DNA from 3 places in the Shewanella sp. 6_MG-2023 genome. Region 2 is predicted to be linked to each of the others. Evidence: predicted binding sites of a transcription regulator. Region 2 holds the regulator's gene; each other region holds the start of a gene.
The links. The regulator LexA, encoded in region 2, represses DNA repair genes until DNA is damaged. The targets are predictions, from matches to a motif close to TACTGTATNNNNATACAGTA.
Positions count from the first base shown of each region.

Region 1 (10,279 bases), on a different contig from region 2:
GTGCCACAGGAAAGCCCAACTTGGTGGCGATATTAACGGCTTGCTCTGCGCTACTGGCAAACTCTGTATCTATGGTATTTAAACCGTAAGCTTTTAAAATGTCACTGGCTTCATGGGTTTCGAGAATAAAACGATTATTGGCTTGGGCTTTTTGTAATAAATTCCGCGCTGTATTAGTGTCAGTGGGAATATTATCTGGAATAGATTGCGGCACTTCTTGCAATAGTTTTTGATTACGGCGGTATTCGACCATATGCATAAAGGCTTTTACTGCGCCTTCAGGGGTTCGATAAGTCGGAATCCCGGCTTTACTAAATCGCTTTCTTGCGGTGTAGGCTGAATCCTCACCACTCCAATTGGTTAAAATATTTAACTTGTTTCGATTTGGATGGCCCTTGATGACATCAATTAAACTCTGGGCGATTTGGTCACTTTCTTCTAATGCTGATGGTGAATGCAGCACTAAAATAGCGTCCATTTCTTGGCTATCCATCAATATAGTTAGTGCTTGGCTATAACGTTTACTGTCAGCATCACCGACAATATCTATTGGATTTTGACCAGACCAGGTTGTTGGCAATATGCGATTTAATTGAGTGATGGTGTCATCTGACAACTGTGCCAGTTTACCGCCTTTAATAATGAGTTCATCAGCGGCCAATACTGCAGGGCCGCCGCCATTACTGATTATGGCGACTCGCTCACCTTTTAATGGCGTGGAGTGGGCCAAACTTTCAACTGCGGCAAACAGTTCAATTAAGTCATGCACCCGCAACATACCACCACGCTTAAAGGCGGCATCGTAGACGGCATCATTGCCGCCTTTACCGCCTGTGTGCAACATAGCGGCCTTAACGCCTTCAGCACTGCGACCCGATTTAATCACAAATATGGGTTTATTACGGGCTGCTGCGCGCGCTGCGGATAAAAAATGACGCTTTTCACTAATAGAATCAATATAAAGCATAATGGCGCTGGTGCGGCTATCACGACCTAAATAATCGAGCAATTCATCAAAATTTATATCAGATGCATCACCTAAAGATATAAACGATGAAAAGCCGATGTCTTTATTATTAGCCCAATCCAGCACCGTAGTACAAATGGCGGCAGATTGTGACACAAACGCAATTTTGCCTTTTTTAGCGCCGGTATGCGCTAGGCTCGCATTAAGACCAATGGTGGGAATAATCATCCCTAAACTATTTGATCCCAATATTCGCATGCCGTAACGTTTTGCATTTTGCAGCGTTTGAGTTAACAGGCTAACACCATGTTCATCAAACTCATCAGCCATGCCTGAGGCCATAATTATCGCGATTTTACAGCCAAACTGCGCCAATGTTTCGACGATATCAGGTACGCGACTGGCGCGAGTACATATCACGGCTAAATCGGGTTTAATGGGCAGCGATTCAATATTGGGATAAGCCAATACGCCCATAACGGCGGAATATTTAGGGGTTACGGGCATAATGGGCCCTGAAAAGCCGCTGGCCAATAAGTTTTTCATCAACACGCGCCCCGCGCGCTTTTCACTATTTGAGGCACCAATAACGGCGATGGAAGTGGGTTTAAATAATGTGTGAATACTTCTTTGGCTCATAATACCCTCAGCATAATCATTAACGCGTGGTAATTGCTTGTAATAAGACGTTTTTACATATCTCTGATAGCCATACTATTTTAGCTTCATGGCGCCGCGATGAACTACAAATAATCGCCATGTCTATGGCGACTTCTTTTTTGTGCAATTCAGCATCGATTTTAAAATTATAGGAGTAATGATCGGCCAGTAATTGGCGATGTAAACTATAGTTGTCGGTAATGATTGTCGGATTATGGTTTTCATTTAATTCACGAAAATATTCAACATGTTCATTTAAATCATCAACTAATAGCTTTACAAATTCCCCTTGCTCATTGCCCACTTTAGTAACATAACCAGAAGCCACTTTTTTCTGATACAGCTGCTGCGGTCTGTCTCGCAATGATTGCACGCCGATATCAATGGAGCCATCGATCAAGCCATCATTACTGGATTTTCGCCATTGTCTTAACTCTATGGTGGCATTGGTTTGTTTGCGTAATTCATTGATTAGGCTTTTACCCATTAATACCATCAAGGGTTCGCCTAAGTGCACCGAAATGAACTGCAGGTTTTTAGGGTCAAAGTATTCTGGTTCTAGGGCTAAGCTAATTTGCTCGATAGAACTTTGGATTTGCGGGGCGATTTTATCGGCATAACTGGTGGGTTGTAGGCCATTAGCGGTGCGAATAAATAACGGGTCGCTTAGTTCTTCACGTAATTGAGCCAATACTTTTGAGACAAATGATTGTGAGCGGCCCAGTTGCTTGGCGGCTTTTTGGGTCGAGCCTGATCTATACAGGGTGACAAACACATTCAGTGCATTCAAATCCATGAGATACCGATAAATAAGTGCAATTTAACAATATATTACACTATAAATTCGAATCGTACATTGGGACTAAAGTAAATAGTTCATTTGGAATATCGGTTATTCCGTTATCACAGTGAGTTATTGCTAGTATTCAGCTCATATACAGCGAGACATTGTTACTCTCCCTGTTAAATATCTCATGTTTTTAGGATCTTTATGACTGAATTACCTGATATCGACACGGTTCAACCATCATTGAGCAATAAGTTATCTTTCTATGTGCGAAAAATGACCACATTTATTTTATCGTTATCGGTTATCGGACTTTTAAGTTATGGCTTCTCATTACTCACTCAAATACACGGTAAGCAATTACCTGAAGGCTACTTTGTTAATGGCTACCCCAGCATTTTAACCCTATTAGATTCTGAATTTTTTATGGGCTTTGTGTTTGTGGTCACCATTTTGATCATTTGCTATGTACTGCTGTTATTTTGGAAATTACATGAAGTTGCAGTTCATAAGGCAGAAGCCATGTCGAGTGCCCATACCCAAATTGTGTTTGCTTTATCTTTATGTGGTTTGTTTATTGATAAGACCTGGTGGGTACTGGCGATAATCATTGCTTTTGGGCGCTGGGATGTCCTATCTAAACGGTTATCAAGCATCATTAGTAATGGCATCAAAGGAGTTAAATCATGAAAGAGATCATGTTGCCTTATGTGTTAATTATATGGCTCTTAGTCAAATTAGGGGTCATTCAATGGAACCTTACTAATGCGGTACGCACCATTGGTTTAGGAATGTTTATTGCTTTTTCATTGTTTACTGGCCATCGCTTTTGGTCACCCGCTGATTTAACCGATAGCTCAACCATTAAAGCGCCTCATGCAGTGCTAAGTCCACTCATTGGTCAGGAAGTTGAAAACGTCTATGTGACTCATAACCAAATCGTTAAAAAAGGGGACTTGATTTACACCTTAGTATCAGTGGATAGCACGGAACAAATCAAAGCCCTTGAAGCCAGTAAAAATGCAGTACAAGCGCAGCACGCTGCCGCAATCCAACAAATTAACGCTTTAAATGTCAGTATCAATAATGATGAGCGTAATTTAGCGCGTCTAACGGCCTTAAAAGAGCATGCAAGTCAGGTGGACCGCGATAATTTACAGGCGCAGATTGATGCCAATCGTGCCCAAGTGGCTGCCAATATTGCCCAGTTGGGCGCGCAAACAGCGCAAATGCAAGCTATTGAGGCTGATATTGAATCGGCTAAATGGACAGATTCACGTCGTGAAATACGGGCTCAATATGATGGGCAGCTTGCCATTACCAATGTAACTGAAGGCACCCGCTTGGGTAATATGCACTTGTTTGATACCAGTAAGAAATTTTTAGAAATGCGCATTGCCGATCAATCATATCGCTATATAAAACCTGGGCAGTTTGCCGAGTTCTATGTGGATGCTTATCCGGGAGAAATCTTTAGAGGCAGAGTGCACAGCATTACTTCAGGTACGGGCGAAGCCATGATTAACCCCATGAGTGGCAGTCAACATGTGCGCCAGCATGTGGGTAACAATGGCGGCTCTCATGGTCGTACAGTCGTTATTGAGTTTGAAGAACCTGAAGGTTATTCATTACCGATTGGGGCAACCGGCTCAGCTTGGATTTCTGCTGAGAAACCCCATCCAGCATTGGGCTTTATGGATATCATTGGCGCGGCGACTGTTAGGCTTAAAGCGTTAAAGTCGTACCTTAATGCGCTTTAGTGAATGCGTTCTAGTGAATGTGCTTTCGTTGCGAGTCATTGGTATTAGCATTAGCAGAGTGAGTAATATGACTCGCTCTTAATTGCTTATTACCACAGGGTTTACTCATCCTAACTGAATTGATTCAAGCTAATTACTTTAACCTTTAGACAATGCCACTTGTGTTTCATTACAGCTTTCAAGGGCACTATTTTGCTCAAAGTTTTGGTTGAGCTGGTCGTTATAGTAGTCGCTAAATTCGCGCATAAGCCCTAGTGCCAATATTGCTATTGTCATTACTTGGTAGAGTATTCCTGACCATGACATCAAATATATTGAAAGCATCAGGTTTAATCCATTACTGGCAACCATAGCTAACCTTAGTTGACTGCCCGCTAAGAAGAATAAACTAAAGCTCATTACGACTGCAGCGATGACCGCACACCATTCACTCCAATGCTCAGCCCACAGAAAACCCTGCGTCATGGCAATAATACTAAAGCTGAGTGACATGGCTAAAGGCGATGTTAACCAGGCAGTCGATGCAAGATTTTGCTGGTTATTGCTATTCAAACTTTGACATAAACTAAAGCGAATAACATTAACTAGTTGGTTGGCCATGCCGAGAAAGCTGCCTAATAAGCCTAAATGGATTGCGGTAAGTACTGACGCTATCATATTGCCATGAATAAATTTGCAGTCTTGTTGTTGGCTATTTGCCCACCAGCCAATGGCCATTGAGACAAAGCCAATAAGCTGAAAGTAAAATAGGGGCTCGGCAATAAACTGAAAATCAAATGCGGAAAAATCTAACACAGGCAAGCACAATCCAAGAAAATTAAGGATGCGTATTGTCGTTTTTTTCAGCAATAACACAATGGCTAAAATCGCATAATAGCCTCGCTCATGTGATTAGATATAAAACTGTGAACTGGAGAGTGTTTTTTGAACAGCTAGAGTTGGCTAAGTTGTATTTTTGTTGAGCTTAAGATCGATTAATGTACTGTTTGGGTTTGATATTAGTTGTCCATTTTACGCTAATTTAAAGCCAGAACTAAACCTGAACCAAGTCAGAATAAAAACCAGCACACGCAAATCAATTTATCACCAATTTAGCCACAGTGGATTTGCGGAATATCTTGCCAACAGCTGGTGTATTGCGGGGTTAATAGCTCACGGCGCATATGCCATTTACCTCCAATACCTTGGGCGGCGACAAATATTGCATCACTACCGTAGCGTTGATTTAACTTATCAAAAACCTGCATCAAGGCAGGATCTTTTACTGGGGCAAACAAGTCTGTTTGCAAATGTTTGACCGGTGATAAATCTAACAATCCAATCCCGATTTTATAGTAGCGAGTATTGGGGTTATAAAGCTTACGGGCAATTTCTGCTGCGTAACTGATGATTTCACGGTTGTCATTAGTTGGATATGCACAGCGGTAATGATATTTAAAGCCATTAGGCTGTTCATCATAAGGGGAGTTACTGGCAAAGATCAGTATGGTGCTAGCCACAGAGCCTTGCTTTCTGGCTTTGGCTGCCGCGATACCAGCATGCTTACTGAGCGCCTGTAATAATGAGTCTATATCGCTAATACGTTCACCGACACTACGAGTTGAAAAGATCTGCTGTTTATCTGCTCTGGCGCTATCCCAGCCTTTACAAGCCTCGCCATTGAGCTCTCTGACTGTACGCTCGATTTCAATACTAAATTGGCTACGAGCAATGCCTGGTTGTAATTTAGCCAGATCCAGTGCGGTGGTGATCCCCATGGCATGTAATTTGTTACCGATCCGCGAACCGATCCCCCACACATCGGTGACTTTCATTGTCGCTAAAATGGCATTTCTTTGCTCAATGGATTGGATATAACATACCCCGTTATAGCCCTGGAGCTTTTTAGCGGCATGATTGGCCACTTTGGCAAGGGTTAAGGTGGCAGCAATACCGACACACACAGGTAAGCGGGTTTCTTTCCATACCGCGCGGCGGATCATAGCGGCATGGCTTAATAAACACGGGATCGCAGGGTAACAATGTTTAAATGACAGAAATGACTCATCAATAGAGTAAATATGTTGCTCAGGTGCAAAGCGGCCAATCACTTCCATCATAGAGTGAGACAAAGAGGCATAAAGCTCATAATTGGAGGAAAGCGCAATCACGCCTGCTTTTTCACAAAAATCACGCACTTCAAAGTAAGGACCAAATTTACCCACTCCTAATGCTTTTGCCTGGCGGTTAGCCGCCACAATGCAACCATCGTTATTGGACAGCACCACGATAGGACGGCCACGCCACTCTGGGCGAAACACTTGCTCGGCGCTGCAATAAAAAGAGTTGGCATCAACGAGTGCATACATAATTTAACTGTCCGTTAGTCGTTAGTTTAATCAGCTAACATTAGTTATTAACTAATATAGGGCTTTGGCGATGACAACGGATTGAACGGATCACCACGCCTTCAACACTGAAGTTGTCATACTCTTGTATCGTGACACTCTGGTGAAGATCATTTGCCGATAATAATAATCGCCGCTTGATATCAATGAGCTTACAGACAAAGTTGCCGTTATAGTTTGCCACTATCACATCATGGTTTTCGACACTGACATGGCGATCCACAATGAGAATATCCTTATCAAAAATGCCGATTTTCTCCATAGAGTCGCCGCTAGCTTGGCCAATAAAAGTGGCACTGGGATGTTCAATCAATAGCTCATCTAAACTTAATGGCAGTTGCCGATATTCAGCAGCAGGACTTTCAAAACCAGTAATACCGGCACAAGCAAAAATAGGAATAACCTTCATAACAATCGACACCCAACAGTACTGTATGTTTATACAGTATTATAGCTGTCCCCGTAAAATTGGCAATAAATTCCGTAAGGTTGTCGAATAAGTGTGCGAATTGTTGGTTATTTAATCTGTTATGGGTCATTGAGGGAATGCTTTGCTGAGTGAGCTGAACTAAACAGCATTGCTAAGTACTAAATTATGAGCAAGGTAAGCGTGAGTGTTTAAGATTGAGTGGCGACTATTATCGAGCTGCTGTCGAACCATTAGCCGAAAATAACCTAATAAGCATTCTTTAAGGAAAAACGTTAAAAGTTAATTGTTTGTTCAGCTTACGTTTAGCTTACGTAGGTAAAATAGAGGCAAGTTTAAAGCTTATTATCAGTATCAGAATTCAGTATCAGAATTTTATAAAGCGCTAATACTGACGATGAGTTCAAGTGCAAAGTGCTAATCAGCCAGAAATCAGTTGTTCATCAACGGGAGTAAACATAATGAAAAAAGTATTTATCATTTCAATGTTAGCAATATTATCTTTTGGCGCGAGCGCTAGCCCATCGACTCAAAAGCCCGTTGTCATTCAAATTCAGGATTCATTCACGCAAATCAATAGTGCTTTAAGCTGCTCAATTGTATATGCCCACACTCCGATGACTTTACAGGCCGATTATTATAAAGGAGTGGTCTACGAACGCTATTCAGATCTTGTTGAACAACTCGTGTTATCAGGCCAGTCAGAAGAGGGCGCAAGACAAACAGCGATTGAAAAAATTGTCATGCAAACACAAACCATTGAACAACAAATCAATGATACTAAAAGCGGTGGAAAAACAGAGTTAAAACAACTGCTGCAACAAACGGCTAAAAAGAATGATTGTGTCCACTACGCAAATAATTAAGATGTACGGGCATAGTTAATATTCATAAAGCGATTAATATTTACCACGAATAAAGCAGACATTTTACCGTGGCAAGAACTTCTAGTTCTGAACAGAGTAGTGGTCTGCTAAACTGCCTTTGTCATTTCTAATCAATTAAAATTTTTATGCAAAGTAAGCCACTTCGTCAAGCCAAAACAATCGAGAATGTTTTCAACAGTGCCTATTGGCACCTTGGTCAGCAAGATTTTACTATCAATGAAATTCGCACCAAGCTTGAGCGTAAAACCGATAACCAGCAATGGATTGACACTGTTCTCGCTAGACTCATTGAAAGTGGCTATTTGAAAAAAGATTTTGATTTTGCCGTTCGCTATTGCGAACTGGCCTTTAGTCATGAGACGGGTAAAGGCGCTATCAAACGTAAATTACAATTAAGAGGCGTATCAGTTGCTGAAATTGATACCGCAATTGAACAAGTCATGCATGAGCAAAATGTCGATTCATTTGAAATGGCGACAGCGCGATTGCAAAACAAATTTGAACACTTTCATGGCACTAATAAAGAAAAAGTTTATTCACAGATGACCACCAAAGGGTTTTCTCGCGCTGAAATTGATTACGCACTATCACAACACCCTCAAGTTGACACCCTGCGCAGTAAATTAGCCATAAAAGCAGACAAGGCTGACCTGAAGTCTGAAATTATCAAGTTGTATAATAAAGGCAAAGGCAAAACGCTGATCTTGCAAGAATTAAAACAGCGGCTTCTTGATGTCAGTGATTTCGAAGAGCTGATATACCAACTAAGCCTAACAGAAGAGTTAGACTTTTATCTCAGTTGTAAAAGTCAGCTGGCTAAAAAGCGTTATGATTTATCCGACTATAAAGAAAAGTCCAAAGCCTATGCTTACTTATCTCGAAAAGGCTTTGATAGTGATGAAATAAAAGAGGCCATGACTTTAGATGATGATGCATAGCTTCTGTCTATTTAAACTATTTGGAGTTTTAAAGCTACTTACTAGCTTGTCGTTGTGCTAATTCAATCTGTTGCCAAATACTCTCTGCTGCAGAGGAAAGGCTAGCGTAACTTTTTATATCCCCCTTTCTTTGTGCCTGCATGGCTTGTTCTTGCGTTAAATCATATTGCTTGCGTAAGTTTTTAATGGGATCTCGTTTGAATATGCCAAACATAGGTGAATCCTGTTAGAAAGAAGATGCATAGTTATACGCCTCAACGAGGAAATAGTTTATAAAAGTGCAATTTTAATGGTCGTAAGTTTATATATTGGCTGTTAAATTAAATTGCTGTTGGTCATGCTTGCTAACAGTGTTTGAGCCCCTAGGTTCGCTTTTCATTCGGCACATCAAAAAGTCGTGAAAAAAATTCAACCTAAGAATCATTGCAGTAAAGAGATTTTTTAATAAGTTTACGTTTTTAAGTTGTTAAGGTTAAATTTTTTGATATGAATATAATGAGTAAATTAAAACAAGAATGGTTTTTAGTCGCTATGGTTGCAGCGATTGCATTGGCTATGGTGTCAGCTGATGTGGGCAAGTCTGGCGGGATATTACAGCTTGATCAAGTAACGGCTATTGGTATTGCCATGGTGTTTTTTTTACATGGGCTTAACCTGTCACCTAAGGCAATAAAAGCGGGCGTTACTAACTGGCGACTACACCTTTATATTCAATCGGCCACTTTTATTGCTTACCCGATCCTGTGGCTACTTTTTGGGGATTCACTTTTAGCCTTTATGCCTGCAGCGCTAGCGTTTGGTTTTTGCTATTTATTCGTATTGCCAAGTACCATATCTTCTTCAGTAGCAATGACAAGCGTAGCCAAAGGCAACATACCTGCGGCAATTTTCAATGCATCGCTTTCAAGTATTATAGGCGTTTTTATAACGCCATTATTTATTCAGCTGTTTATGAATCTCGATGGCGCTGAATTAAACCTGATGGATTCGGTGTTTTCTATCGCCAAACTATTATTAATTCCAATGATTGTTGGCCAGCTTTTAAGGCCGTTATTACTGCGCTTTATAGAGAAACATAAATCCGTGATAAACAAAGTAGACAAAATCGTCATCATCTTGATTGTTTACAATGCCTTTTGTGATTCGGTTATTAATGGTATTTGGAGTGAATTTTCAGCTTGGTTACTGCTGTATTGTATTGCCATTTGTACCCTAGTGCTGTTGTTTATGGTGCATGGGATCCAATGGGGCGCTAAGCGATGTCAATTTAATAAGGAAGATGAAATCGCCGCGGTGTTTTGCGGCACTAAAAAAACCTTGGCAGCTGGTGTACCGATGGCGCAGGTTATTTTTGGATCTGATCCCGCATTGGGAATGATTTTGTTACCCATCATGCTGTATCACCCAATACAGATTTTTTATTGTGCACTGTTAGCTAATCGCTATGCAAAGCGATTAGCAAAATA
Region 1 covers NZ_JAUOQU010000023.1:41,491-51,769, forward strand. Annotated here, with positions in the region: gene Q4533_RS13875 (bifunctional acetate--CoA ligase family protein/GNAT family N-acetyltransferase) at 1-1,606, opposite strand, end outside; gene Q4533_RS13880 (LysR family transcriptional regulator) at 1,626-2,423, opposite strand; gene Q4533_RS13885 (magnesium transporter) at 2,619-3,104, shown strand; gene Q4533_RS13890 (HlyD family secretion protein) at 3,101-4,174, shown strand; gene Q4533_RS13895 (YgjV family protein) at 4,313-4,969, opposite strand; gene Q4533_RS13900 (Y-family DNA polymerase) at 5,266-6,522, opposite strand; gene Q4533_RS13905 (LexA family transcriptional regulator) at 6,563-6,970, opposite strand; gene Q4533_RS13910 (hypothetical protein) at 7,450-7,854, shown strand; gene Q4533_RS13915 (RecX family transcriptional regulator) at 8,001-8,813, shown strand; gene Q4533_RS13920 (DUF6435 family protein) at 8,848-9,027, opposite strand; gene Q4533_RS13925 (bile acid:sodium symporter family protein) at 9,309-10,279, shown strand, end outside.
Region 1: the regulator LexA is predicted to act here: its motif matches at 6,990-7,009, upstream of Q4533_RS13905 (LexA family transcriptional regulator).

Region 2 (10,279 bases):
GTGACATGCAGCGCAGCTAGTCATATAGACTTGCTCGCCCATGGTCATTAACTCATCCATCGTCAAGTCATCCAATACCACAGCTTTAACTTCTGCTGCTTGTGTTGCCGCTTCAGTCACAGCTTGTGTTGCAGTGTCTTCAAGTTGTTCAGCTGTAGGTAAGCTTGCTGGTAAAGTCACAGGCGTTGACGTGTCTGCGGTAGAAGTGCCTGCACTAGGAGCGTCTGCAGTGGTTGGTGTAGCGCTAGAATTTGTCCCATTGCCACTCACATCAGCCGCTTGCACGGTATCGCCAGAGTCATTACCCCAAGCATTACGCTCATAAGTGACTACTGCAGCAATTTCAGTTGCCGTTAGCTGCTTGGCAAACGCTTGCATCGCAGTGCCAGGCTTACCATTAACGACAATATCGATATGACCAGACACTGGGCCTTTAATCATTGGACTGCCAATTAGGGAAGGGAAGACGCCAGGTAAACCAGCACCATTAGGTTGGTGGCAAGCCGCGCAGCGACCCATGTAGATTTGTTCGCCTTGGGCCATTAACTCGTCATAGCTAAGGGTTTGGCTCAGTGAGGCTTGTGCAGCGGCTTTAGCATCGACAGCAAATTGCTTTTGGTCGATTAGCCATTGGTCAAAGTCTGCTTCAGAAACGGCTTCAACAACAATAGGCATAAAGCCATGATCTTTACCGCATAGTTCGGCACATTGGCCTCGATAAGTACCTATTTTATCGATTTTAGTCCAAGCTTCATTGATGAAACCAGGATTTGCATCTTTTTTAACGGCAAATGCTGGTACCCACCAAGAGTGGATAACGTCATCCGAGGTCATTAAAAAACGTACTTTACGATTTATTGGTAAAACCAGCGGCTTATCGACCTCTAAAAGATAGGTGTCGGTTTTATCTGCGGTGCCAGTAATTTGGTCTGCTGGGGTAGATAATAAACTGAAAAACTCGACATCTTCATTGAAATAGCTGTAATGCCATTTCCATTGAGAGCCCGTCACTTTGACTGTCAGTTCAGCATCGCTGGGATCTTCCATAGCAATCAGCGTTTTTGTTGCTGGGATTGCCATGCCAATTAGGATTAGAAATGGCAATACTGTCCAAGCTATTTCAACCTTGGTACTGTCATGAAAGTCGGCTGCAACTGCACCCTTAGATTTTCTGTGATAGATCATGGAATAAATCATGATCCCAAAGACCACGACACCAATGGCGCAACAGATATACAAAATAATCATATGCAGGTCGTAAACCTGGCCACTGATCTCTGTTACACCTTGAGTCATGTTTAAGGGCATCTCTGCCGCTGTGAGTGGGGTTGCAAGCAACGCCACCATTAATCCGTACAACAATCGCTTCACAAGACTACTCCTCTGCTAATTGCGAATTGCAATTACAAAGAAAAGCCACACAGTAATACTCTGCTCTATGCAAACTTTTCATACCCGAAAAAGTTTGATCATTTCAAAGTACACGGTGGCTTTGAGCTTGAAAACTCAATTATGTTATTACGTTACGGTGCCACACTTGTACCTAATACTGAACTTATCAATTATATTTGACGCTTTACATTCAAGGCTTTCTATACCGCACGGTACCAGCTCAATCTTTTAATAGCGTTTGTATCTTTTTGACATTTATTCTCGGCAGTACGATAAATTGTTACTACCTTGTTAACTACATTACTTGGAGATTAAATATTGATCAAGATCACTTTATCATCTAATTTGCTGAAAAAAGTGCAAAAAAAAGCCCCTCAGCGTAGTGAAGGGCTTTTTTAGTCATATTTTACTAGTGAAACGAGGTAAGGTTTACCCGAGTCTGTACTGCTAAAGTTTGCGTTAATGGGTCGCCTTCAGGTAAGTGAGTATTTACATCTTCAATGATAAGCCCTTGGGCTAAGGCATTTTTGGCAACCAATTGAATGCGGCGATTGTCGCGGGCATCTAATGGTGGTGTCCAAGTAATTACTGCACTTGAAGTACCGTTAGTGAGCGCTTTTTCCATCGCCCACAGGGTTTCGACTTCATCTTTGGTGTGAACTAACAATACTCTGTCCATACGAACATTGGCATTAGCAAGAATTTGCTTATAACCGATATGCGGCGGATTAATCAGTACAATCCAACGGCCTTGCTGACTTAAAATGGCTAACTGACTGCATAATTGAGTCAATTCAGTTAAGCCTTGGTTTTGGGTGCGCTTGGTTTCAATCCCTTGTTTAGTGGGTAAGGGATCAGATGCCATATCTACCCATAATCCAGGGTGACGCGGTGCATTGCCTATTAATGTGTTCATAACCAACCTCCATTACGAATAACGCCAACAGCAAGCCCTTCAATCGTTAGGTTTTGGCAACTTAAATCAACTTTAATCGGCTCATATTCTGCATTTTCAGCATGTAAATAAATAATATTGCCTTTCTTTTCAAATCTTTTCACGGTTACATCGTCTTCAAGACGTGCCACTACAACTTGACCATTGGTGGCAGTTTGCATTTTATGCACTGCTAATAAGTCGCCCTCTAAAATACCAATGTCTTTCATACTGTCGCCTCGAACGCGTAGTAAGAAATTAGCATTGGGCTTAAACATTTCTGGGTCAACTTGGAAATACTGTTCAACATGCTCTTGAGCAAGGATAGGTTCACCTGCAGCAACTTGGCCGATAAGTGGTAAGCCTGCTTCAACTTCCTCCTCCACCTGCACCATGCGGATCCCGCGAGAGGTACCAGGAATAATTTCAATACAGCCTTTTTTTGCCAGTGCTTTTAAGTGTTCTTCAGCGGCATTGGCGCTTTTGAAGCCTAATCGAGTTGCAATTTCTGCACGAGTTGGCGGCATACCTGTTTCGGCGATATTACATTTAATTAGCTCTAATATTTCAGCTTGGCGTGGCGTTAAAGGTCTCATATTGATTCCTGTTTTTTTATACAGTGACTGTCATTATATACAGTATCGGTGATCGCGCAAGTATTAACCAAATTAATTTAACTATTATCATCTAATTCTTGTTGGCTATATATGGGGGCACGGTTAAGTATATGTAATTTAATTATTTAGTTAATGAAGGTAAGTCAGCTTTTTAAACCGATGAAATTGGCTATTTCTCACATCGTTTGTTTAAACAGTATATTTATACAGTAGTGTTGATTGAAAATAGGTTGGTTGTTATTCGGATATGGCTATTTTTACTGAACAAATATTCTCTGTATAGACCCTTGTTAGTGAAACTGAACCATTATCTGGTATTCTATGGCCAATTAATTGATGTTGAATATGCGAACACTCATGTTAAAACCTGACTCAATCATAGCAAAATCATTACGTTGGATTCAAAAACTGATGGTGCACACGGTTGTTGTGCCTGAAGATCCCTTTGCCGATCTGAACTTAGACCCAGATAAACCAGTGGTCTATGTGATGAAGACAGAATCACTCAGTGATATTGCGGCATTAAATGAAGTGACCGCCAAATATGGCTTACCGAGCCCTTATGAGCGACTAGACGTTGATGGCTTAAATACCCCTAGAATTGTGTGTATTGAAGGTCGTAAGCCTCTATTTGGCAAGCGTTTAAGTGGCGAAAAATTTGTTGATAACTTCACCAGCTTATTAGCCTTACATAAAAAAAATGATCAACTTGATATTCAATTGGTGCCAGTGAGTCTGTATTGGGGACGTATCCCTGGTAAAGAAGATGACACCATGACCGCAGCCGTATTTGAGCGTGAAAACCCAACCTGGTTACGTAAATGGTTGATGATTTTGTTCTTAGGTCGCCATAGCTTTATTCAATTTTCAAATGCTATGTCGCTACGTTATATGGCTGATGAACACGGCACTGATGTCAGTATTGCGCATAAACTTATCCGTGTGGCGCGAGTGCACTTTAGACGGCAACGTAAAGTGATGACAGGCCCACAACTGCCAAATCGTCAGGCAATGTTCAACTCATTATTAAAGTCTGATGCCATTGCTCAAGCGATAAAAGAAGAAGCGCTTAATAAAAAAATTCCTGAAGACAAAGCCCGCGAAAAAGCGATTCAGTATTTAGATGAAATTGCAGCGGATTACTCAGACAGCTTAGTGCGTATTGCTGAGCGCTTTCTTACTTGGTTGTGGAATAAGTTATACAGCGGTATTAGCATTAAAAGCGCTGAAAAAGTGCGTAAGCTGCATCATGATGGTCATGAAATTGTCTATGTGCCTTGCCATCGTAGCCACATGGATTACCTACTGCTGTCGTATATTTTGTATTACCAAGGCATGGTGCCGCCGCATATTGCCGCCGGTATTAATTTAAACTTTTGGCCAGCAGGCCCTATGTTCCGCCGTGGTGGTGCTTTCTTTATTCGTCGTAGCTTTAACGGTAATAAACTTTATACCGCAGTGTTTCGTGAGTATTTAGATCAGTTATTTGCTAAAGGCTATTCGGTTGAATACTTCACCGAAGGTGGTCGTTCTCGTACCGGTCGTTTATTAGCGCCTAAGACCGGCATGTTAGCGATGACAGTTAACTGTGTACTGCGGGGCATTGAACGCCCAGTAACCTTAGTGCCAGTTTATCTTGGTTATGATCATGTGATGGAAGTGTCCACCTATCATAAAGAGTTAAGCGGTAAGAAAAAGCAAAAAGAATCAGTGTGGCAGGTCTTTGGTGCGCTGCGTAAATTAGGCAACTTTGGCCAAGGTTACGTTAACTTTGGCGAGCCAATCAATGTGCAGCAATTTTTAAATCAACAATCGCCAAATTGGCGTGAAGAAATTGCTCAAGATCCGGATCAAAAGCCATCATGGTTAACGCCAGCAGTAAATGTATTGGCCAATAAAGTGATGACTAACATCAATGGCGCCGCCGCAGCGAGTTCGGTGACATTAGCAAGTATGGCGCTGCTGGCTTCAGAGCAAAACGCCCTGCAGCGCAGTGAGCTTGAAACCCAGCTAGACCTCTACCTGAAAATCTTAAAGGATGTTCCTTATACTGAGTATGCGTCGGTGGCTGAGGGCTCAGCTCATGACCTAGTTGAGCAATGTTTGTCGCTGAATAAATTTACCTCAACCACAGATGCCATCGGCGAAATTATCGCAATTGAAGATAGCTCAGTGATTGCGATGAGCTATTATCGCAATAACATAATTCATCTAATGGCGGTGCCTTCATTAATCGCCAGTTGCTTGGTGCAATATGAAGAATTTAGCCGAGAAAAAATCCAGCAAATTGTTAATGATTTTTACCCATTATTGAAAGCTGAGCTGTTTATGGGCATTGAAGATTTAAGTGCCTATGTGGATCAAGTGCTTGATTTGTTTGTTGAACAAAAGCTAATTTCCGGTAGCGATCACTTTGAAGTCAATCAAAGTAATGTCACTCAGTTAATGTTATTGTCCGCCACGGTCAGTGAGACCCTACAGCGTTACGCGATTATCTTTAATTTACTGGCTTACAAACCAGAAATTGAGCGTTCTGATTTAGAAAGCGCCAGCCATTTATTGGCTCAGCGTTTAGGTGCTTTACATGGAATTACTGCGCCTGAGTTTTATGATAAAAAGCTCTACAATAATTTGAGTGTGAAATTAAAAGAATTAGGGTATTTATCCGCTAACGATAATCAATTTGAAGTCATCCGAATACGTGATCATGCCAATGGTATGCTGCGTTTATCTGTTCGAAAAACCATTGTTGATAGTGTCACAATGGAACATGGGTAATAACTAATTTTATGAGTTCGACACAATCTCAACCGCAAAATAAATCCTTATTGGGCGGTGCTATGATCATCGCCGGTACCACAGTCGGTGCTGGTATGTTTTCTTTGCCTGTGGTCAGTGCAGGCATGTGGTTTGGCTATTCATTAGTCATGTTAATTGGTATTTGGTTTTGTATGCTGGTGTCAGGTCTGATGCTACTTGAAACCAATTTGCATTTTAAACCCGGTGACAGTTTTGACACCTTAACTAAGGTAACCTTAGGCCAGTTTTGGCGGATTATTAACGGGCTATCTATTGCTTTTGTGTTGTACATCCTGACCTATGCTTACATCAGTGGTGGTGGCTCGATTGTTAATCACACCCTTGCGGGGATGGGGATTAACTTACCTCAACCGATCGCAGGGTTAGTGTTTGCCGTCGTACTTGCTGCAGTGGTGATCATCAGTACCAAAGCGGTTGATCGCATTACCACCATTATGATTGGCGGGATGTTAATTACCTTTTTTCTCGCCATCGGAAATCTGCTGATTGATATTGATAGCGCAAAATTATTAATGCCAGATGGTGAGGCGAGTTTCTCGCCTTATATTTTAGCGGCGCTACCTTTTGGGCTGGCCAGTTTTGGTTACCACGGCAATGTGCCAAGCCTAGTTAAGTATTACGGCAAACAACCTAAAGTGATTTTAAAAGCCATCTTTATTGGTACGTTTATCGCCTTAGTGATTTATAGCTGCTGGTTAGTGGCAACCATGGGCAACATTCCCCGTAGTCAGTTCAGCGACATTATTGCCCAGGGCGGCAATATGGGTGTGTTAGTGGGCGCTCTGTCAGATGTGATGGCGAGTAAATGGCTTAATACCATGTTGACCTTGTTTGCTAATCTTGCTGTGGCGTCATCATTCTTAGGGGTGACCTTAGGCTTGTTTGATTATCTAGCTGACTTATTTGGCTTTGAAGAAAGCAATAATGGCCGCATTAAAACAGCTGCGATCACCTTTATCCCGCCGACAGTATTAGGTTTGTTATTCCCTAATGGTTTCTTGATTGCCATTGGCTTTGCGGCATTAGCGGCGACCATTTGGGCGGCGATAGTGCCAGCCATGATGGCATACAAATCGCGCAAAATGTTCCCTGATGAGAAGAGCTTTAGAGTCCCAGGTGGTACGCCATTGATTGTGGTGATTATTGCATTCGGTGTCATCACCGGCGCATGTCATTTGTTGGCGATGGCTGAGTTACTGCCAGTTTATAAATAATACTTTAGCTAGATAAAGTGGTGTTTAAACACCGAAATGACCTCCAAAAAGCCCTTTGAAAAGGGCTTTTTTATGGGCGTTTTCTAGCAAGTAAGGATGTGACTGTTAGCATTTTGACTAAAGGTGTGTGTAATTTACGACTTGTGACCGATAGTGACTAGCCATGGCTTGCTGATATTGTTGTCTATATAAGGCTATGATTTTAAGTTGTATTTATTATTTAAATGTCATTTTTTATACGAATAACCAACCATTATTGCCAACTCGACTTTAGCTTTAAAAGTGTCTTAACTTAAAGAGTGTTGTCATTTAGGTTCAGCTTAAACCTTTATTCTTATAAGTCATTATCAACAGCAGGGTGAGGTGTATGAAGGTGTCACACTATAAACAAGGGCAACCTTGTTGGGTCGAACTTGCCAGTCATGATTGGTATGCCGCGAAAGCATTCTACCAAAGCCTATTTCAGTGGCAGGCTGATGATATGCCCATGCCTGAGGGTCATTACACTATGTTGCAGTTAGCGGGTGATGACATTGCGGCTATGTATCAAATGCCCAAAGAGATGGAGAGTTTGCCAATCCATTGGCAGCTTTATTTTGCCGTTGATGATGTTGAGGCGACAATTAAAGCCATTAGGCTTGCGGGTGGACAAATTATTGCAGGCCCTCACTCTGTTGGTGATTCAGGGATTATAGCTGTGTGCCAAGATCCTGATGGCGCACGATTTTCAATCTGGCAGGCCATTAACCATATCGGCATTAAGCGCTCATTTGAGCCCAATACTTTGTGCTGGGTTGAATATATGTGCCGCGATCTGGCCACATCAACCGATTTTTATACCCAAGCGCTTGGCTTTGAGACTAACAGCCTTGATATGTCTTCAATGGGCATAGCTGATTACGTGCAATGGCTGGTGGATAAGCAAGCCATTGGCGGTATGATGCAAATGACGTCCGAGTGGGGTGATACCCCGCCCCATTGGATGCTGTATTTTAGTGTGCAAGATTGTGATGCTATGGCTCAAGATGCCGAAGCTCTAGGCGGGCGAATTTGTGTCCCGCCTACGGATATTCCGGATGTGGGTCGTTTTGCGGTGATTGATGATCCCCAAGGCGGCACTTTTTCAATTATTGCATTGACCGAGGTAGCGTCTGAAGTAGAATAATTGCTTGAAAGTTAAACTGTAAATCTAATCAAGGAAGACTTATGACACTCACAAAGGACGAAAAACTCGCGGTAATTCAAAAGAAAATGACCATGGTGGCAGTCATTGATTTTCCTGGCACGTTATTAATGGCGGCGGGTTTATATGGCTTGTTTGCAGGTTTTGATACAGCGGCTTATCCGATGCTGGCGAAGCCAATACTGCTGTTTGCTATGGTTGGAGTCGGAGGTTGTATTATGGTTTGGGGTCTTTTAAGGATGATGCAACTGGCACGAGAAAAGCAAGGCGTACTCAGTGAACCAAGCTAACAAGCTTATATTCAGCTTGTGGCTTTATAGATAAAAAGGCGCCTTAAGCGCCTTTTTTAGTGTTTATGAGTGACTTTGTAAACCTAGTTACTGAGTTTACGACCATAGATTAGTAAATAAATGGCTGGAATAACAAACAGCGATAGCAGCGGCGCAGTGACCATGCCACCAACCATAGGTGCGGCAATTTTCTGCATCACTTCGTTACCGGTTCCTGTGCCCCACATTATCGGCAGTAAGCCAAAAAATATGGTCGCAACTGTCATCGCTTTGGGGCGAATCCGCATTACAGCACCTTCAATCAATGCTTGGCGTAAATCATCTTTGCTATTGAGAGTGTCATGATGTTTTCGGTCTTTTATACTGTTGTTGAGATACACCTGCATCACCACGCCAAATTCAGCGGCGACACCCGCAAGGGCAATCATCCCCACAGATACCGCAACCGAAAAGTTGAAGTTCAGCAAATATAAAAACCAGGCACTGCCTACTAAGGCAAAGGGTAAACTCAGCATAATTACTGAAGCTTGAGCAAACGAGTTAAAGGTCAGCATCAGTAATATAAAAATAACTGCCAGCATTAGTGGAATGACTAACTCCATCTTGGCTTCAACACGCTGCATATATTCATATTGACCCGCAAAGCTGTAGCTATAACGTGCTGGCAAAGTGATTTGCTGGCCTAAGGCTATTTGCGCTTGCTCGATATATTCGCCGATAGAAATATCTTTAATATCGACAAACACCCATGAGATTAAACGGCCATTTTCACTGGCAAGCATGGGCGGTCCATCACTGATGGTGATGTCGGCTAAGACGCTTAATGGCAGGTATTTACCGGTTTTGGTTAATACCGGTAAATCTCTGAGCTTTTCGATGCTGTCACGTAACTCTCGTGGATAACGAATGTTAATTGGGTAACGTTCTTGACCTTGAATTGATTCCCCTATATTCATACCGCCGATGGCGATTTGCACCACATCTTGGATGTCACTTAGGGTCATACCATATCGAGCTGCATTTTTTAGTTTCGGCTCAATATCGATATAACGTCCACCACTACTTCGCTGCGCAAATGCTGATGTTGTGCCTGGCACTTGGCTCATTACCGCTTCGATTTCAGCGCCAATTTTTTCCAGTTCGGCCACATCTGAACCCGATATTTTAATGCCGACAGGTGTTCTAACCCCGGTGGACAGCATATCGATACGGGTTTTTATCGGCTGCACCCATGCGTTAGTCATGCCGGGCACTTTCACCGTTCTCTGTAATTCAGCAATAATAGATTCTAAGGTCACGCCTTCACGCCATTGAGCATGTGGTTTAAGCATGATGGTGGTTTCAAGCATGGTTAATGGTGCAGGATCGGTAGCGGTCATCGCGCGGCCCACTTTACCAAATACTCTTTTGACCTCTGGTACCGTTTTAATCAATCTATCGGTTTGCTGTAAAATTTCAGCGGCTTTACCTGCACTGACACTTGGCAGGGTTGTAGGCATATAAAGTAAATCACCTTCAGCGAGTTCTGGCATAAACTCAGAGCCCATCTTTGTCATCGGATAGTAAGCACTGGCTAAAATGACCAGCGCTAATAAGATGGTGAATTTAGGAAATTTTAATACCAGTTTGAGTAATGGCTGGTATATGGCAATCAAAAATCGACTGATGGGGTTTTTGCGTTCATCAGGGATATTACCGCGCACAAAATAACCCATTAATACTGGGATCAAGGTGATGGCCAGTATTGCAGAAGACGCCATAGCAAAGGTTTTAGTAAACGCCAGTGGGTGGAATAAACGGCCTTCTTGAGCTTCCAGTGCAAATACAGG
Region 2 covers NZ_JAUOQU010000006.1:6,637-16,915, forward strand. Annotated here, with positions in the region: gene coxB (cytochrome c oxidase subunit II) at 1-1,371, opposite strand, end outside; gene Q4533_RS05085 (cell division inhibitor SulA) at 1,802-2,308, opposite strand; gene lexA (transcriptional repressor LexA) at 2,305-2,922, opposite strand; gene plsB (glycerol-3-phosphate 1-O-acyltransferase PlsB) at 3,301-5,721, shown strand; gene mtr (tryptophan permease) at 5,733-6,977, shown strand; gene Q4533_RS05105 (VOC family protein) at 7,345-8,142, shown strand; gene Q4533_RS05110 (hypothetical protein) at 8,184-8,450, shown strand; gene Q4533_RS05115 (efflux RND transporter permease subunit) at 8,534-10,279, opposite strand, start outside.

Region 3 (10,279 bases), on a different contig from region 2:
ATCTATGGTGACCTTAGGGTCCCCTCGCAATGATAACTTGTGAACTCGGCCAGGCCTGGAAGGGAGCAACCGCAGCAAGTGACTCGTGTGCCGAGGTGTGGCTCTAGGGGAACCTCCAATACTCCTAGTATTTCATTCAAAAACTCTCTAAACACCTTACTTTACTTAAAATAACGTTTTTTATCAGCGTTTATGTTGAGTGTTTCTTTAGTAAACCAACCTAGCCATTTAAAATTTTTGCGCATTAGATGTTTGGCATTTTCTTGATAGCAGGCTCTTTAGCTGCGCTTTCTGCATCTTCCACTAACTTTTTATGAAGGTTGGCTTTTAAAAACTGTCGTGACTTTTCAAGTGCGCTATGGATCTCGTTTTTCATCTGTTGCAGTTCTGCATAATCTTCAAAAAAATAAGTATCAACGAGGTGTCTTATGTAGCGAACTGGAAGTTGATTTAAGGTAACGCAGCATAAATCAGCTAAATACTCCTCTGGTAGCTCTTCGAGTAAGCCTTCGTCTCTTAATATTTCCATTAAAAGCACTTCATAGTAATTACGAATATCAACTTGCATCCTTGACTCCCTATAGAATGAAATTTAACTTGTTTATCTGATTATCATTAGTGTGCTACCAGATTGCCTTGGCTGCAATAAAAAGTTGGCTATGTCTTTGAGTTAGTGCTTGCTCGTTGCGGCTGTAACCGCCTCCGATCACCGCTGCAATCGGGATTTCTGCCTGCTTAGCTTGCTGTAAAATAAATGTATCTCGGGCCAATATGCCTTTGGTTGATATGTCTAAATAGCCTAAATCATCATCTTGGTGAATATCAACGCCGGCATCGTAAAGGATAAGATCTGGCTGATGGATGCTTATGAGGTATGGGATCACTTGTTTGATAACCGATAAGTATTCATCGTCGAGAGTGTGTTTATCAAATTCTATATCGTGATGGGAGCGTTGCTTTCTAAATGGGAAGTTTTTTTGGCAATGAAGCGAGCAAGTTATTATGTTGTCTTGGGTTTGAGACAATGCCGCAGTGCCATCGCCTTGATGTACGTCACAATCGATAATAAGCACTTTCGTGGCTTTTTGCTTAATAAGCATTTGCTTGGCTGCAATCATTAAATCGTTAAAGACACAGAAACCACTGCCAAAGTCATAATGAGCATGATGATAGCCACCACTTAAATGTAGGGCAATACCATGGTCAATTGCCAAATTAGCGCTTAGCACTGTGCCATTGACCGCGTGAAGGGTGCGGTTAACTAGTGATTCGCTCCAAGGAAAACCGATACGGCGCAGCACTTTATTAGTAAGGGTGTTATTGATAAAGCCATCAACATAGTCACTTTGATGGGTTTGTTTTAACACTTTAATATCGATGGGGCTTGGCTGATGAAAATCTTGCGGGATAGCGAGACCTTGTTCAAGTAAATATTGCTGTAAACGTTGATATTTACTGGTAGGAAACCGATGCTTTTTAGGTAACGCCAGCTTGGAGTAGCTGGCGTGATAAACGAGTGGAATAGTCATTAAAGCTGTTTAATAGCCCAACTCATGAACTCTTTGCGTGTTTGCTCATCAGCTTGTAACCACCAATATTGCAGCATTTGCTCAGGATGAGTTGCCGCTTTATCTGTTACAGCCGATGTCGTTGTGGAAGCTGTCGCAGTTTGAGTCACAGGTGTGCTAGCAACTACTGCGGTCGAGGTCACGGCCGCTGTTGTGGCAGTTGCAGTGTTTACTGCGGCTGGAGCGACATTGCTACTGGTTGCAGAAGCTGCTAATGCGTCAATATCATCACCTTTATTACTGCCAAATAACCCGCCTAAAAATGAACCTTCTTCAAAATCGGTTTGGGTAATTGTGTAATCGACTTTGCCATTATCTTGGCGTGAGATAATCACTTGGGGATCTTTAGCAAAGCTTTTAGGGCGTTTTACAAATTCTCCGTCTGCGGGCTTAAGAAAATACTCATGATCGCCATCGACTATAATAGTGACAATAAAAGGCGCTGATTTTATAAAGCTTTGGCTATCGCTGAAGTCATCTTCAATCATATCGTGGTAACGGATGGCTATTTTATGGGAGCCATTACTAAGGTCTAGATCTGATTTATGGGTAAACTTATTGGTATCAATTTCTTTGCCATCCAATGCTAAATACTCAAACGACATTGGAATGGTTAAATTTGCCGCTAAAGCTGATGTTGATGTAGCTAAAGCAAGTAAAGTGGCACTTAGCGTTCGGGTAAAATTCATTGTTGCTCCTTAACGATTTAAATTTCTATTAGGTCGTTCAAACATCTGGATTCTTTCCTCTATATAACTAATTGCTTGACGACATTTTCCTAAGCGTCGATGTAGAGAGAGAATTTCATTTTGTAATCTGATTTTGTCAGTACTATGACAGTTTGCAAGTGCAGATTCCATTTCTGCTATTTTTTGTTCAAAGGTTGTAGCCCAATTCAAATGTTTGTTCAGCTCTTGATAAATTTGGTGGCTGTTTTTCATTACATTACTGGCTATCCAGCCAAAGCCACTGTCTGAATGTTGTTGCTGTTGTTTTTTTGCATAGCGTGCACGGCTATTGTCACGTTTTTGCTTTTCAGTATTCACATTCAGGTTGGTGGTCACTAAGGCTCGTCTTAATGCGGTAAAGCGATCTTGAATGCGCTGGCAGCTAAGCTCAATGATTCTGACATCAAGTTTGAAAGAAAGTTGCTTTTCTAATTGCTGAATGTCTTTTTTTAATTGGGCAATACAAGGGCTTAATTGGGCACCTTGTTGAATAAATAATTGTGAATTAAATCGTTCAATATCTTGCAGCATTTTCTTTTGTTGCGCAGGTAATTGCTGATCGTGATGTAAGGCATCTTGTTCTAATGAACTGAGCTGCTGTTTTAATTGGTAAATGAGTTGGTTGGTGTTTCTCATAGCCAAGCCGTCCAAGCTAAATGTGCTGCAATGGATAATACAGTAATGATAAATAGCGGTTTGATAAAGGGAATACCAAATCTTATAGCAGATTTAGCCCCAATAAATGATCCCGCCATCATACAAACACCGATCCACAAACCTAATATCCAATCCACTTCGCCTAATAAGGCAAAAATGACTAATGCGGTAACATTACTCACTGAGGTCATTAGCCTTGCTAAGGCGCAGCTGTTTAATAATGGCAGCTTATGCAGCCTGATGCTGGATACTGTCCAAAATGCGCCAATACCGGGGCCTGCAAAACCATCATAAGCACCTAAGGACATTCCTTGCACTATTTGTTTGTTTTGAGATGGCAACCCGGTGGGTTGATTGATGATAGTTTCGCCCATCGCTTTGGGACTTATAAGGGTGTAGATTGCAATCCCGATAATGATCAGCGGTAAGATTTTTTCGAGCCAAGCAGCATCAATAAAATAAACTAAAAAACTGCCGATGATGGCACCTATAAAGGTCGTCAAAAATGCAGCCCACCAGAAGGAAGGTTTAATGAGTTGTTGTTTGTAGTAGGTATAACCTGCAGTAATAGAGCCGAAACAGGCTGCGAGCTTATTGGTACCCAATGCTAAATGGGGTGGAACGCCCATCGTTAGCAGTGCAGGTATAGAAAGCAAACCGCCACCGCCAACAACGGCATCTATAAAACCTGCAACAACACCAATTATCGCCAGAATGACCCAATGACTAGGGTCTAACAAAAATTCCAAAAAAATACCTATTCAATAACTTTACGAAATGGCGGTAGGGCATCGAGTAACGATTTACCGTAACGCTTGGTAATTAGGCGGCGGTCTAAAATAGTCACTCGGCCATAATCGTCTTCTTTGCGCAGTAATCTACCACAACTTTGGATTAATTTACGTGACGCATCTGGAATGGTTAATTGTAGGAAAGGGTTGCCACCTTTGCTTTTTATATATTCCGCATGTGCTTGTTCAACTGGTGATGTCGGCACTGCAAAGGGCAGTTTGGTGACAATCAGGTTGGTAAGGTAATCCCCAGGTAAATCTAATCCTTCTGAAAAACTGCCTGTGCCAAAGATAATACTGGCTTTTCCGGCATCACAACGGGCTTTATGTTGAGTTAGCACCTGTTGTCTTGGCATAGTTCCTTGAACAAATAACTGCTCTTTAGGCATTTTACCAATAATTTGATCTGTCACCTTTTCCATTTGCCAATAAGAGGCAAACAGCACCAATGTTGCCATTTCATCTTCAACTAATGCCAATATCTGCTCTGCAAGCTCATCGGTAAAGGCTTCATCTGTAGGCTCATTCTTCATTTGAGGAATAAATAATGTGGCATTATTTTGATAATCAAATGGCGATAGTAACGCCAAAAAGCGGCTGCCATCATTTAATGATAACCCGACTTGATGGGCAAAATGATTAAAATTATTCAGCGCCCGCAGTGTTGCGCTGCACAATACAACACCTGCGGCTTTTTGCCACAGCATAGATTCGAGCATGAAACCCACTTCAATAGGAGACGCACAAAATAAATAATCCTGTTGTTTACCTGTGATCAGTTCAGCCCAGCGCGCCATGGGCGCACCTTTTTTTGAGTCTTCTTTAGCGAGCATTTTCCATAATTTATGCAAGTTTTCTAAACGCTGGGAAATAAAGCCTGCTTCTGAAAGCACTGTTTCTGATTGATGTTTAGGTAACTCACCATCTTTTATCGCTTCACTTAAAACGGTTTGAATTTTATTAAATTGCTTTAATGCAGAATTCGATGCTGAAGCTAAGTTTTCGGCCTGTATGAGTAATGACTCTGGTAATTTGCCATTTTCAAATCTTAAACGGGTTTCTGGGTTGGCAAAGAGCTGCGGCTGGGTATCACAAAAATGTGCCACTTGATTAAGCTGGCTAACCAGCTCATTAATGTGATCTAGCATCGCTTGCACTGGTGCAATAATATGAGTGGTTTTTAATTGGTTTTGTAATTTAGAGCAGGTTTTACCTGCCTTTTCTAGCCAATCAGCTGTGCCGCGAAGACTTGCTTGGGCGCTGGAGAAATCTCTGGCAACTGTTGGCAGATGATGCGCCTCATCGATGACATAAAACATCTCTTCAGGCTCTGGTAAAATAACGCCGCCGCCCAGTTCTAAGTCGGCAAATAACAAACTGTGGTTAACAATGAGTACGTCCCAGGTTTCGACATCTTCACGGGCTTTATGAAAAGGGCAGTTATGATGATTGGATAACTGACGATGGCAGCTGTGTTTATCACAGCATATTTGCTGCCATAAAAAGTCAGGAACAGGTTGCTCTAAAGTGTCGATTTCACCGTTCCACTTTTTATCTTGGTAATCTTTATGGATTTTTTTGAGTTGGTCAATCTGGCTTTGATCAGGCTTTGTCTGCCACATCGCCATTTGTGAGGTGTCTTCGGGGCCGATCATGGCTTCAAGCTTTGCTAAGCAAACATAACGCTGACGGCCTTTGACTAAACCAAATTTAAAGTCTACCCCAGACTGTTGCAAAAAGAAGGGTAAATCTTTATGCAGTAATTGCTCTTGTAATGCTACGGTTGCCGTTGCTATACAGACTTTTTTCTTGCTGGCAATGGCTAACGGAATCGTGCCAAGAATATAGGATAAGGATTTACCAATACCGGTGCCGGCTTCACAAACCATAATGCGACGGTGTTTGTCATATTCACCGGCCAGTGTTTTAGATATTTCAGCCACCATATAGTTTTGCTCACGGCGAGAGCGAAAATTTGGCATTGCCGCCGCGATATCTTTATAGATAGTGCGGATCTGACTTTTGACTTTATCCGTTAACATGAGTGACCTATTCGCATTCTTTGCTTACTGTTTATGTGTTCGCTGTTATATGCTGTACATAATAACAGTGAATTGAACTGCACGAAATATTTAATCGAGCCAAAAACTATGACAGTAAGCGTAAATAAGGTGACTTCTATCAAAGGGCGAGTGTTGACGCGGCATTCAGCTTTTCGTGATGGTCGACTTATATTGCAATATTATTTAAAAACGAGATCTGGCCCTGTGCTGATAGAAGTGGACGGGGCTGAAGTAGTGTGTTTTTGCCGTCAAATAGATATACCAAAACTCGCAGGACATATTCATCAAGGTTGCAGAATCGAAACTATCGCGCTTAAAAACTTTAATCACCAAGCTATCGCCTGTATTTATTTAAAGTCAGCCAGTGTACAAAGGCAGTTATTGCGGATTGCCAATGATATGGGGATTGAGATTTATGAGGCAGATATTAGGGCAGAGCAGCGATATTTGATAGAACGCTTTATTGCCTTTGATGTTGAGTTTATCGGGCAATCTAGTTTAGAGGCTGATTTATGTAACAGTCAGAATACCAGCTTAAGTCAATTGCCGGTGTACCAAGCTGTAAAAGCAAGAAAAAGCGATAATGACATCTCGCTTTCTATGATTTCGTTGGATTTCGAATGTAGCCCTAGCGGCGAGTTATATTCAGTTGGCTTATATGGGCAAGATTATCAATTAGTCATTATGGTGGGACAGCCTCAAGAGTCAGAGCACTATATTCAGTGGGTGGTTACCGAAGTTGAGCTTATTAAGCGATTAATTGTTTGGTTTGCCGAATATGATCCTGATGTCATTATTGGCTGGGCGGTCGTCACTTTTGATTTGTCACTATTGTTTAAACGTTGTCAGTTACATTCGATACCGTTAACCATTGGTCGTGGGGCGACGGTATTAAGCTGGAAGGTTGAAGATAAGCATCGCCCTGAAACCTTATCCTTGCCTGGCCGAGTGGTATTAGATGGCATCGATTGGATTAAAGCGGCTTTTTATCATTTTGAACGCTATTCATTAGAGCATGTGTCGCAACAATTACTAAATGAAGGCAAGGCTATTGATCATGTAGATAATCGTGGCCAAGAAATTTGTCATTTGTTTGCCCATGATAAACCCGCGTTGGCGTTTTATAATATTACCGATTGCCGCCTAGTATGGGATATTTTTGATAAAACCCAGTTGCTGGCTTTTGCCATTGAACGGGCCAAACTAACCGGCTTAGAATTTGGCCGCGTTGGCGCATCTGTTGCTGCTTTTAATAATTTATACCTACCGCACTTACATCGAAGCGGTTTTGTTGCCCCTGCTCACCCAGCTAGTGATGGACTTGAATCTCCTGGTGGCTATGTGATGGATTCTATCCCGGGTTTTTACAAAGATGTTTTAGTGTTGGACTTTAAAAGCCTTTATCCATCAATTATTAGAACGTTTTTGATTGATCCCAAAGGCTTGGTGGTGGGCGAACAGCAGCCTGACGAAGTGACTGTGCCGGGTTTTCTCAATGCAAGATTTAGCAGAGACAACCCCATATTGCCAGAGCTAATAACAACACTCGCGCAGCAGCGTGAGCAAGCCAAACAACTTAACAACCAACCTCTGTCCCAAGCCATTAAAATAATCATGAACTCTTTATATGGCGTATTGGGCTCTAGAGGCTGTGTGTTCCATGATGCCAAGCTTGCAAGCTCGATTACCATGCGTGGCCATCAAATCATGAAGCAAACCAAAGCTTGGATTGAAGAGTTGGGTTATAAGGTGATTTATGGTGATACCGACTCTACCTTTGTGTGGTTAGGAGAAAAGCATCAAATAGACGATATTAGTGAGTTAGGTCATATGCTGGCACAGGAAATTACCCAAAAATGGGCCGATTTTTGTGCTACCAAGTTTCAGTTAAAAAGTTATTTGGAACTTGAATTTGAAAGTCACTTTAATCAATTTGTCATGCCGACATTAAGAGGCTCAGATGCTGGCAGTAAAAAACGCTATGTAGGGGCAACCACTGACAAGGAGGGACAATTAGCACTGACCTTTAAAGGCATGGAGCAAGTCAGAAGTGATTGGAGCCCTTTAGCCAGAAGAATGCAATATCATTTATACTTGTTATTATTTAGCCAAGGGGACGTTAGAGGCTACTTGTTAAAGCAAATTAAGGAGCTTCAAAATGGCTCATTTGATGATGAACTAATTTTTAGAAAACGCCTAAAGCGTAACATTGAAGATTATACGGCTAAATCTTCACCACATGTGAAAGCCGCAACGCGTCTATGTCAAATAACAGGTAATTCGGAGCTTGGTAAAAGAGGCACCATGATCGCTTACAGGATGACTCTGAATGGTGCGCAACCTATAGAAGCAACCAATGAATCAATTGATTACCAATATTACCTTGATAAACAAATCGAGCCCATTGCAGAACCAGTATTAGGGCTCAAAGGTGACAGTTTTGATAGTCTTGTGAGCAATCAGATGTTGTTACTTTAATGTTGCTGGCTGTGTAATTTATGGTGATACGTTATCATTTTTATGTCTTTTGGTAGTGGTTTGTGCTTTGCAATGTGCTTATTTAGTTTATTATGATATTTAATCGATTTATCTCTTTGTTTCATGCTAATTCATCATGCTAGCCTTCAGTTAATGGAAAAATTCTATGCAAATAGATTATTTAAAATAATTAATGATGAAAATGAAATGGGAAGGTTTAGCTCGATGAAAAAGACTTTAATCGCATCAACACTTGCAGCAGTTATGTTTGTACCAACAGCTTCTGCTATCGAAATCTATAAAGATGAGAAAAACTCTGTTGCTATTGGTGGTTTCATCGATGCACGTATTTATAGTGGCCAAGGTGAAACTGAAATCGTCAATGGCGCATCACGTATTAACTTCGCCTTTGATCGTCAAATGAATGATGGTTGGGCAACCTTTGCTAAATTCGAGTGGGGTGTTAACCCATTCGGTAACAGTGAAATCGTTTATAGTGCTGGTAGTCAATTTGAATCACAAAGCGATGACTTTCTAAATAACCGTTTAGGTTACGTTGGCGTATCAAATGATACTTACGGCTCAATCAGCCTAGGTAAGCAATGGGGTGTTTGGTACGACGTTGTTGCCGGAACAAACTACCCTATCGTATGGGATGGTAATGCTGCAGGTGTATACACATACAATAAAGCTGATGGCGCTATTAACGGTGTAGGCCGTGGTGATAAAACCATTCAATACCGTAACTCGTTTGATAAATTCAGTTTTGGTGCGCAAGTACAGTTAAAGCAAAATGAATTCGTTATTTACGAAGATGAGAACGTAGATGGTTTTTCTGATGCACCAAGTATTAGTGATGAAGAGTCACTAGGTACTGTAGAATACGGTAATACCTTCGGTTTATCGGCTATGTATCAATTCACTGATGAATTATCTGTTGGTATTGGTTACAACACGGGTAAATTTGAAGGTGAATTAGAGAACGGCACCCGCATTGAAGAGCGTGATGAAATTTACGGCTTAAGCGTAACTTATGGTAACTGGGATGCAGAAGGTATTTATTTCTCTGCTAACTACAATGAAAATAAATTTCATGACACAGATAACATTGGCCGTATGATCGAAAGTTCTAAAGGTGTTGAGTCATTAGTATCATATCGTTTTGACAACAACATCCGTGTTTTCTTAGCATACAACATGCTAGATGCTGATAACGTATTAGGCGCTGATGAAGGCGAAGTATTTAAGCGTCAATTCACTACAGCAGGTATTCATTATATCTGGGATACAAACACCATCCTTTATTTTGAAGGTCGTATCGACAGCAGTGATTTCCGCGGAACAAACGAAGACAAAATGAAGATCAGTGAAGATGATGGCATTGGCTTCGGTATTCGTTACATTTTATAAAATTAAAATTTAACAACTACCCATTAAAACACTCCGAAAGGGGTGTTTTTTTTGCTTTAAAATTCATAGCGACCGTCTGCTTGTTAATTAATTGTAAGTCTCGAAGGTCATTTGACCACATATCTATTTATTGTTGTGGGTATAAAATAGCCGATCGGAACAATTCTGCAACATTTTAAATTGTTATTTGTTATTTTTAAATGCTATTAAATACAGAGGCTTAAGGTGGCTGTGTAGTTTAATTCTCTATTTTTGTATGTTTTTGTGGACGAAATAACCATTCTAAACATGTTAACTGACCCGATATTAATGAAACATATGTTGAATTAATGTTTTATTTGTGATTTTATTGCATACGAAATGTGGTTGAGCGATGTTCAACTTCGTTAACCAACCTAAATTAATAAGGTTGGAACAATAAGAAAGACACAAGTCCAGGGAGATTGACAATGCATAAGAATTTATTAGCTAAATCAGTGCGTCTAGCAATGATTAGCGGTGCCGCTGCGGCAGCACTTAGTTCACCAGTAGCATTCGCTGCTGAAGAAGGCGAAAAAGTAGAACGTATTCAAGTAACAGGTTCT
Region 3 covers NZ_JAUOQU010000002.1:173,486-183,764, forward strand. Annotated here, with positions in the region: RNA gene ffs (signal recognition particle sRNA small type) at 14-110, shown strand; gene Q4533_RS01985 (late competence development ComFB family protein) at 245-568, opposite strand; gene Q4533_RS01990 (histone deacetylase) at 624-1,529, opposite strand; gene Q4533_RS01995 (DUF2057 domain-containing protein) at 1,529-2,257, opposite strand; gene Q4533_RS02000 (primosomal replication protein) at 2,267-2,932, opposite strand; gene Q4533_RS02005 (TSUP family transporter) at 2,929-3,702, opposite strand; gene dinG (ATP-dependent DNA helicase DinG) at 3,711-5,786, opposite strand; gene Q4533_RS02015 (DNA polymerase II) at 5,895-8,285, shown strand; gene Q4533_RS02020 (porin) at 8,511-9,695, shown strand; gene Q4533_RS02025 (TonB-dependent receptor) at 10,145-10,279, shown strand, end outside.
Region 3: the regulator LexA is predicted to act here: its motif matches at 5,837-5,856, upstream of dinG (ATP-dependent DNA helicase DinG).